Regions from separate parts of the Streptomyces sp. NBC_00289 genome, predicted to be linked through region 2. Evidence: riboswitches for the same ligand, from Rfam matches in the RefSeq annotation. Region 2 holds a riboswitch; each other region holds the start of a gene.
The links. Region 2 has a riboswitch for cyclic di-AMP ahead of OG985_RS27240 (transglycosylase family protein). Riboswitches for the same ligand answer to the same signal wherever they lie in the genome.
Positions count from the first base shown of each region.

Region 1 (3,267 bases), 2.9 Mb from region 2:
CCCGTCTGCCCAAGGCGCTGGACCTGCTCGCCGACGCCCTCAGGGCACCCGCGTTCGCGGACAGCGAGGTCGAACGCCTCGTCCGCAACCGGCTCGACGAGATCCCGCACGAGCTGGCCAACCCGTCCCGCCGCGCCGCCAAGGAGCTCTCCAAGGAGCTGTTCCCGGCGACCTTGCGCATGTCGCGCCCGCGCCAGGGCTCCGAGGAGACGGTCACCGCGATCGACTCCGCGGCCGTACGCGCCTTCTACGAGAAGCACGTCCGGCCGGCCACCGCGACCGCCGTGGTCGTCGGTGACCTCACCGGCGTCGACCTCGACGCACTGCTCGGCGAGACCCTCGGCGTCTGGACCGGCTCCACGGCCGAGCCGCGGCCCGTGCCGCCCGTGACCGCCGACGACACCGGCCGGGTCGTCATCGTGGACCGCCCCGGTGCCGTCCAGACGCAGCTGCTCATCGGCCGCGTCGGCCCCGACCGGCACGACCGCGTGTGGCCCGCGCGGGTGCTCGGCACGTACTGCCTCGGTGGCACCCTCACCTCCCGCCTGGACCGCGTCCTGCGCGAGGAGAAGGGCTACACCTACGGCGTGCGGGCGTTCGGGCAGGTCCTGCGGTCCACGCCGGACGGCACGGGCGCCGCGATGCTCGCCATCAGCGGCTCCGTGGACACCCCGAACACGGGTCCCGCCCTGGCGGACCTGTGGGCGGTGCTCCGTACCCTGGCCGAGGGCGGGCTCACGGACGCGGAGCGCGATGTCGCCGTGCAGAACCTGGTCGGTGTGGCGCCGCTGAAGTACGAGACCGCGGCGGCCGTGGCGGGCACGCTGGCCGACCAGGTCGAGCAGCACCTGCCCGACGACTACCAGGCGACGCTGTATCAGCAGCTCGCCGCGACCGGCACCGTGGAGGCCACCGCGGCGGTCGTGAGCGCCTTCCCGGTGGACCGTCTGGTCATCGTCCTCGTCGGTGACGCGGCTCAGATCAAGGAGCCCGTGGAAGCCCTCGGCATCGGCGAAGTCACCGTGGTCTCCGCCGAGTAGGGCACCGGGCGGCCGGACGCGCCTGTGAGGCCCTGGTGACTGAGGAGTCATCAGGGCCTCCGTATGTCCGAATTGAGGGAGAGGTTGCCTGTCTGCCCTGTGGCGTGCGCTACAAAAAGCCTGATCCGTTTGAGGATTGAAAGCGGCCCCGTTTAGCGTCATGCCGGCTGTCCGTCAGGCACCGCGCCGCATCCGCGGCACCGGGCAGTCATCGCCGAGTCCCCGTACGGCGCGAGCCAGGGGAGCCGGGGACCCACATCGAGAGTCCCTGGGGTGAATCGGACGCCCGCGCGCCAGCGAGGGGGTCCGTAGGAGACCTTCCTGCTCCGAACCCGTCAGCTAACCCGGTAGGCGAGAAGGAAGGAAAGGAACAGCCACCACATGGCGTTCACCCGCGCCACCGGGAAGCACCGCCGTCCCAGCCGAGTGCACCGCACCACCGTCCGCGCGGCGGGCGTCGCCGCGCTCGCCACCACCGGTGTCGTCGGCACCCTCGCCGCTCCGGCGCTCGCCGCGGAGCCCTCCGTCGAGCAGACCGGCCTCACCCCGGTCATCACCATCGGCGACACGCTCGCCGCCAAGATCGACGCTCAGGCAGTGGCCCAGGAGCAGGCCGCCGAGGACACCGCGCGCAGGGAGGCCGCCGAGGCGGCCGCGCGCAGGGAGGCCGCCGCCGCGGCGGAGAAGGCCCGCGAGGCCAAGGCGCGTGCCGCTCGCGAAGCCGAGCGCAAGCGTCTCAACACCTTCGTGCTCCCCGTCACCGGCTCCTACGTCTCCACCGGCTACCAGGCCAGCAGCGGACTGTGGTCCTCCGGCAGCCACACCGGCATCGACTTCCACGCCGCGAGCGGCACGTCCGTGCACGCGGTCGGTTCCGGCACGGTCGTCGAGGCCGGCTGGGGCGGCTCCTACGGCAACAACATCGTGATCAAGATGCACGACGGGACGTACACCCAGTACGGCCACCTGTCGTCCATCGGCGTCTCGGTGGGCCAGACGGTCACTCCCGGCCAGCAGATCGGCCTCTCCGGCTCGACCGGCAACGTCACCGGCCCGCACCTGCACTTCGAGGCCCGTACGACCGCCGAGTACGGCTCGGACATCGATCCGCTCGCCTACCTGCGCTCGCACGGCGTGAGCGTCTGACACGCGCCGCCGCGCAGGTCGGACCGCCGTCCGCCGAGCATTCCGGCCCCGCCCGCCGTGAAGGTCTGACGGCAGGCCGCACTTCCCGAAGCCCCGGCTCTCCAGCCGGGGTTTTCGGCGTTTCAGACCCCCCACTGTCCAAAAAATATCCATGGATTCCGGTCCGCCGTCGGAAATTCCCGCTCATTGCAATAGAGTCACTGAACACACGTCAATCGTCGACGTTTCACGGGGATTAAGGCGGAGGTCGGTCATGCGTATTCCGGCGCACTCGGTGTGCACGGCGATCCGGGACGACATCGTCGCGGGTGTCTACGAGCGCGGCAGCCGCCTCACCGAGGAACTGCTCGCCCGTCGCTACGGCGTCTCCCGCGTCCCCGTCCGCGAAGCCCTGCGCACGCTGGAGGCCGAGGGCTTCGTGGTGACCCGGCGGCACGCGGGCGCGTGCGTCGCGGAGCCCACCGAGCAGGAGGGCGCCGACCTCCTCGAGATGCGCATGCTCCTGGAGCCGCTCGGCGCCTCACGCGCCGCCCAGCGGCGTACCGAGGCCCACCTCAAGGTGCTGCGCGGCCTGGTGCGGCTGGGCCAGGAGCGGGCCAGGCGGGGCAACAGCGAGGACCTGCGCTCCCTGGGCGGCTGGTTCCACGAGACGCTCGCCCAGGCCTCCGGCAGCCCGGCGATGACTTCGATGCTGACCCAGTTGCGCCACAAGATCGCCTGGATGTTCCTGGTGGACGCGCCCGCCGACCCGGTGGACTCCTGGGCGGAGCACGGCGCGATCGTGGACGCCGTGGCGCGCGGTGACAGTGAGCGCGCGCGGGCGGTCACGGCGCTGCACACGGAGCGGGCGACGGCCGCGCACCGGTTGCGTTTCGGAGGGGGCGCTGACCGCCCGGACCGTGTGAGGAACTCGCAACCTCCCGTAAACATGTCGGGCCTGCGGCATTAACACAGGCGCCGTATACAAAGAGGTGCTATTCGGCGGTCGATATTTCCGCTGCCCGTTTTCTCGCGTGCCGGTGAATTCCGCGCTCGCGCCATTCGCATGTCCGCGGTGGCGATTTCGCCTATGCCCGCGGTA
Region 1 is NZ_CP108046.1:3,100,399-3,103,665, reverse strand. It holds gene OG985_RS14235 (M16 family metallopeptidase) at 1-1,040, shown strand, start outside; cyclic di-AMP (ydaO/yuaA leader) riboswitch at 1,243-1,408, shown strand; gene OG985_RS14230 (M23 family metallopeptidase) at 1,422-2,186, shown strand; gene OG985_RS14225 (GntR family transcriptional regulator) at 2,440-3,135, shown strand.
Region 1: another riboswitch for cyclic di-AMP. It lies ahead of OG985_RS14230 (M23 family metallopeptidase); the one in region 2 lies ahead of OG985_RS27240 (transglycosylase family protein).

Region 2 (3,267 bases):
ACCCCGTCGATGACTGCTCTCACCTGCGTAAAGGTGACACGCCCTCAAGTCTGTGATGTTCACGTGATCTACGCGGCATTAACTTGTGACAAGTGATCGTGTGCCTATACGTTCACGGATCAGCGCGATGCCCCAGCTTCATGTGTCGCGCGGCCACTGTTGTCCTGCGAAAGGTCTCCGCATGCTCTCCGGGAACGGTCGACACCGTCGCCCCCGTCAGGCTCCGGCTCTCCTCGTGGCGGCCGGAGTGACCGGCTCCGCCATCGCGATCCCGCTCCTCGGTGCCACCGGGGCGAGCGCGGCCACCGGTACCACCTGGGACCATGTCGCGGAATGCGAGAGCGGCGGCTCCTGGAGCGAGAACGCCGGCAACGGCTACTACGGCGGCCTCCAGGTCTCCCAGGACAACTGGGAGAAGTACGGCGGCCTCGAGTACGCCTCCAGCGCGGACGAGGCCAGCCGTTCCCAGCAGATAGCCGTGGCCGAGAAGATGCTCGACGACCAGGGCATCACCGCCTGGCCGACGTGTGGTCTGCTCGCCGGACTCAGCAAGGACTCGGATTCGGCCGACATCGACACGGGTCTGGGCACCGGCTCGCCGGACTCGTCCGACTCATCGGGGTCCTCTGGCCTGTCCGACTCGTCGGAATCCTCCTCGTCCTCCTCGTCGCCCTCGGCGTCGCCCACTCCGTCCGGAACGTCGGCGAGCGCCGACGCCGGCAAGGACAAGAAGGACAAGTCGGCCAAGTCCGATACGGCCTCCGGCTCCAACGGCGACAAGAGTGCCGATTCCGGTACGGAAAAGGACGGTTCGGACAGTTCCGTCAGCTCGTCTCCTCGTGTGTCCAAGCAGGATGAAGCGGACAACCTCAAGCAGAGTGTGGGCACTTCGAGCCTGGTCGACACGGGAGCCCTCGGTTCCGGACGGCATCGTGGTGGCAGCGCCACGGAGGACGCCGCGAGTGGCACCACCTCCTCGGCCGGCCGCCATGTCGCCGGCGAGGGTGACGCCTCGCCCGTCGACTCGTACACCGTCCGCCTCGGGGACACGCTCGCGTCCATCGCCGACTCCCTTGGCCTCGACGGCGGGTGGCGCGCGCTCTACGACGCGAACAAGGACGCGATCGGCATCGACCCCAGCAGCATCGCCCCCGGTCAGACCCTGCGAGTCGGTGTCTAACCGGGCCAAAAGCAACGGGAGTTCGCGCCGCACTTGTGGGTGAATGTCCGCTTTGGTGAAAGTGTGGGATGACTCTCAGAAGCCCTGATCGTCTTTGAAATTCGCCGGATCGCATGTCTACGGTCGTGACCGCTCGGCAACACGAGCCCCGGCTGCCGCAACGCCGAATCCTGCCAGCGGCCGTACGGGAACAGTCGTCGCGTAAAGCGCCGTAGGCAGGAGCGGGGGACCCAAGGTAAGTGCCGCGCCGGGTAGTTGACCGGAGCGGCTTGGGGTTAAGCCACGCCTCCCAGGGAGGTGTGGCCGGGCAACTCAACCGGCCCGAACCCGACAGCTCACCTCGCAGGCGTCGGTGAGGGGATCAACCATGCTGTTTACCGGCAAGGGCAAGCACCGCCGCCCGTCCAAGGCCACCCGCGTCGCCACGCTCGCCGGCGTCACCGGTGTCGCCATCGCCGCCCCGCTCATGGCGGCCGGCAACGCCTCCGCCGCCACCGCCTCCGAGTGGGACACCGTCGCCGCGTGCGAGTCCGGCGGCAACTGGTCCATCAACACCGGCAACGGCTACTACGGCGGCCTGCAGTTCTCCGCCTCCACCTGGGCCGCGTACGGCGGCACGCAGTACGCCTCCACCGCCAACCAGGCCTCCAAGGCGCAGCAGATAGCCGTCGCCGAGAAGGTCCTCGCCTCCCAGGGCAAGGGTGCCTGGCCGGTCTGCGGCAAGGGCCTGTCGAGCGCCGCCTACAGCGGTGGCAGCAGCTCCGGCTCCTCGTCGAGCGGCTCGAGCAGCTCCGGCAGCTCCAGCAGCTCCTCGAACAGCACCCGCTCGACCAGCGAGCAGCAGGCCTCCCGGTCCGCGGAGCGCCCGGCCGCGAAGAAGACGGTCAGCACCCCGACCGGCAAGAAGGTCAAGAAGGGTGACGGCGAGTACAAGGTCGTCAAGGGCGACACCCTCAGCTCGATCGCCGAGAAGCACAAGGTCAAGGGCGGCTGGCAGAAGCTGTTCCAGCTGAACAAGGACATCGTCGACGACGCCGACTTCATCTACCCGGGCCAGCAGCTTCACCTGAAGTGACATCCGGCCCGTAGCCGAACCACAGCGCCCTCACATCCGTGTCCTTCACGATGAAGGCCTCGTGAGGGTCACCCCCCGTCCCCACGGGCTCCCCGCTCCGGTGCGTCTTCCCCCGTACGCACCGGGGCGGGGCTTTGTGCTGTCCGGAGCTGTTTTTCGCACTCCGGACGGGCCCCCTCTTTGTTCCGTTCGGAAACAATTTACTCTCGGTTCTGTCCACGACGTGGCCGACGGGCCGGCCGATGGGCCGGAGCCGGTTAGGCTCGTCCCGCAGAGCCCGTGCGGCGCTGCACCAGCCGGGCCACGGTCCGGCCGTACCCGCGTCACACTGAAGAAGGAGATGCTCGTGCCGTCCATCGACGTCGTCGTAGCCCGGGAAATCCTGGACTCCCGAGGCAACCCCACGGTCGAGGTCGAGGTCGGCCTCGACGACGGCAGCACGGGTCGTGCCGCCGTCCCGTCCGGCGCCTCCACCGGTGCCTTCGAGGCCATCGAGCTCCGCGACGGTGACCCCAACCGCTACCAGGGCAAGGGTGTCGAGAAGGCCGTCCTCGCCGTCATCGAGCAGATCGGCCCGGAGCTCGTCGGCTACGACGCCACCGAGCAGCGCCTGATCGACCAGGCCATGTTCGACCTGGACGCCACCGACAACAAGGGCTCCCTCGGCGCCAACGCCATCCTCGGCGTGTCCCTCGCCGTCGCCCACGCCGCCTCCGAGGCCAGCGACCTGCCGCTGTTCCGCTACCTGGGCGGCCCGAACGCGCACCTGCTGCCCGTTCCGATGATGAACATCCTGAACGGCGGCTCGCACGCCGACTCCAACGTGGACATCCAGGAGTTCATGATCGCCCCGATCGGCGCGGAGTCCTTCTCCGAGGCCCTGCGCTGGGGCGCCGAGGTCTACCACACCCTCAAGAAGGTGCTGAAGACCAAGGGCCTGTCCACCGGCCTGGGCGACGAGGGCGGCTTCGCCCCGAACCTGGAGTCCAACCGCGCCGCGCTCGACCTCATC
Region 2 is NZ_CP108046.1:6,004,419-6,007,685, forward strand. It holds gene OG985_RS27230 (cytochrome P450) at 1-13, shown strand, start outside; gene OG985_RS27235 (transglycosylase family protein) at 182-1,180, shown strand; cyclic di-AMP (ydaO/yuaA leader) riboswitch at 1,378-1,544, shown strand; gene OG985_RS27240 (transglycosylase family protein) at 1,548-2,255, shown strand; gene eno (phosphopyruvate hydratase) at 2,596-3,267, shown strand, end outside.

Region 3 (3,267 bases), 2.6 Mb from region 2:
TGCCAGGTCCCGGCGCGTGGATCATCATGCCGTTGCCGGTGTAGAGGCCGAGGTGGCTCAGGTCGTCGTGGAAGAAGATCAGGTCTCCGGGCCGGACGTCGCCGAGGGGTATCACCGTGCCGGCGCTCGCCTGATCGGGTGCGTTGCGGGGGAGGGCGACGCCGGCCGCCCGCCAGGCGGCCTGGGTCAGGCTGCCGCAGTCGTACGACTCCGGCCCGGTCGCCCCCCACACGCACGGCCTGCCGATCTGGGCGCGGGCGAACTCCATTGCCCGCACGGCCTTTCCGCCGTTCCCCTGGTCCTGAAGGACGACCGGGGCGACGGCTGCCGCCGGAAGGCCCGTGTCGAGGACCGAAGGGGTGCTCGCGATCACGTCCGGGCCGGGCACCGGCTGCTGCTGCCACGCCACCTCTTCGACCGTAGGGCGAGTCGGTTCCGTGATCGCGACAGCGGGGACGGCGGGCAGGTCGGGGAAGGTGAGCCAGGATTCCTGGACCGGCGGAGCCTCGATCGCCGCGACGGGTGTGCGCTGCTGGACGGTGTACCGGGCCATCAGCTCGCGGGCCGCGGCGAGCTTGCGCCGGTTCTGCTCCTTGGAGGACCGCAGGGAGGACCGCTGGGCCTCGGCGGTCGGCGCGGGCTGCGCCGGGACGGCCTCCTGCCGGGGCCCCGGCAGGGCCGGCAGCGCGGGCGTCGGTCCGGCGGTCAACTCGGGCAGGGCGGCGGGAGCGGGTCCCGCGGTCAGCTCCAGTACGGGCCGTGCGGCCGGCCCGGCGGGCAGCTCGGGCACGGCTGCGGGAGGCGGCCCGGCGGTGAGCTCCGGTGCGGCGGAGCGCCGTTCGGCCGGGCGGGCCGTGGGCGCGGCCTCGGGTGTCCTGTCGCGCGGCAGCACCGCGGGGACGGTCGGGCCCACTCGGGTGCGGGCCGCGTCGAACCACTGCCTGGTGACGTTGTCGGCGGAGGCGTCCGTGCGCCTGGGCTCGGCGCGGCGGCGGGTCCCCGTCGTCATGGCGCGGGTCGCGTTGTAGTTGCCGGTGGAGGTTTCCGCCTGGTCGTAGAGCGTGTTGACCCGCTGCTGGACCTCGTCGCGGCTCGGTGTGTCCTCCCCCGAGAGGGGTACGGCGTCGGCGGTCTGGGTGAACAGGGCCACTGAGGTGAGCGCGGCTGTCGCGAGGGCGGAGCCGCGCGGGCCGGGGAGGCTGAGACCTCTGGGGCGCGATGTTCGTTCCGGCGCCATGAGAGACGTACTCCTTCCGTACTCCGCCTACCGGGTTAGCTGACGGGTTCGGGCGGCAGTTCCGGAAGGTGTGCCCTACGGCCGTTGCCCCGTGAGGCGTCTGGCCGATTCACCCCAAGTCTTCGGTTGGGTCCCCGGCTCCGGCTGCCGTGCGGCGCACCGAACTCGGCGGAGGCCGTACGACCCGGCGGGGTCCGCCGGAGCGAGTCGAACGGTCTGACGTCAACTTAACCAACATGTGAGCCTTGTGTGAAGGTTGAAGTGCGGTATGTCCGATACGTAATTGTGACCTTCGTCGTAACCGGGTCGCCGACGCTCAGTTCGCGTCCCGTCGGCCTCGCCATGCCGCGTAGTGGTCCAGCACGGTCTGCTCGATCGGGCGGTAGGAAACACCCAGTTCGTGCACGCTCCTGCTGTTGTCCACCCGGAACCGGATGCCGAGGTGCTTGCGGATGTAGTCCTGGCTCAGCCCGAACGCCGGGCCGAGCACGCGCACCGGCCAGTGGGGGAGCGCGGTGCGCGGCAGGCGGAGGTCGCGGGGGTGGCGGGCCCGGATGATGCGGGACATCTCGTGAAAGGACGTCATGGTTTCCGCGGCGACGATGTAGCGGCCCTTCGCGTCCGGCCGCTCCGCCGCCGCGATGTGCGCCTCGGCCACCTCGCGCACGTCCGCCGTCGTGAAGCTGAAGTCCGGTGCTCCGTAGAAGAAGTAACCCTTGAACAGCTCGTCCAGCAGGAACAGGCTGCCGGACTCCGAGGCGGGGGTCAGGGAAGGACCCAGGATCAGACCGGGGTTGACGGAGACCATGCGCCAGCGGTCCTGGGCCGCCTCCGCGTCCCACGCCGCGCGCTCCGCGAGCGTCTTCGCGTAGTGGTAAGGGTTGTTCTCCACCGTGCTGGTGGTGTTGAAGTAACGCTCCGTCAGCAGCTGGTCGTCCATGTCCATGACGTCGGCGTAGTCACCGAAGATCGCGCCGACGGTGGAGGTGAGGACCAGCCGTTCGACCGTCGGCGCCCGCTCCACGCTCGCCAGCACGTTGCGCGTGCCCAGCAGCGCCGGGTCCACCATGTCCCTGCGGCCGTCCTTGATCTTCTCCGGCATGAGGAACGGCGACGCCACGTGGAACACCACCCGGCTGCCGCGCACCGCCTCGTCGAAGGAACCCTCCCGCAGCAGGTCCGCCTCGAACAGCTCGAGCCGGCCGGGGAACGCCTCGCGCATGGCCCGCAGTGGCCGCACCTTCGCCGAGTCGGCGCCGCCGCGCACGGTGGTGCGGACCCGGTAGCCCCGCTCCAGCAGCCGCCGTACCAGATGACTGCCGACGAAACCGCTGCCACCGGTCACCACCACGGTCTTCTCGCCGTCCACGCCCACGCTGTCACTCCCCGGGTCCGGTCAAGGGCCGCCGGGCTCCCGGCGATCCGCGTCCTGAGGGAAGCGTCGGGCATGTCCGGGCGGAAAGGGAACAGCTGGGGGCAGGCACGCTCACGGCCGTGCCGTGCCTCGCGCCGGGAGAGTTGGCGGGAGCGGGGTGTCACCTCGCACGCCCTGGGACTCCCACGGCTCCGGACGCGCCCCGGTCAGTCCGGGAACCGGACGGTCAGGAAGCGTCCTGCTCGTCGTTCTTCTGCTTGATGCGCGCCGCTTCCTTGCGCACCTCCGCCTGGGTGGCGCGCTCCTTCTCCAGCCACTCGGGCCGGTCCTGCTTCAGCGCCTCGATCTGCTCGGTGGTGAGCGCCTCGGTGACGCCGCCGCGGGCGAGGCCCGCGATGGAGACGCCGAGCTTCGCCGCGACCACCGGGCGGGGGTGCGGTCCGGTGCGCCGCAGTTCCTGGAGCCACTCCGGCGGGTTGGCCTGCAGCTCGCCGAGTTCGGTGCGTGAGACGACGCCCGACTGGAAATCCGCGGGGGTGGCCGGGAGGTACACACCCAGCTTCTTCGCCGCGGTGGCGGGCTTCATCGTCTGGGCGCTCTGGTGCGACTTCATGGTGTCCAGACTATCGACCGCGGACGGGACGTCCGACCACGC
Region 3 is NZ_CP108046.1:8,641,192-8,644,458, forward strand. It holds gene OG985_RS39105 (NlpC/P60 family protein) at 1-1,237, opposite strand, end outside; cyclic di-AMP (ydaO/yuaA leader) riboswitch at 1,246-1,418, opposite strand; gene OG985_RS39110 (NAD-dependent epimerase/dehydratase family protein) at 1,554-2,612, opposite strand; gene OG985_RS39115 (DUF5997 family protein) at 2,839-3,225, opposite strand.
Region 3: another riboswitch for cyclic di-AMP. It lies ahead of OG985_RS39105 (NlpC/P60 family protein); the one in region 2 lies ahead of OG985_RS27240 (transglycosylase family protein).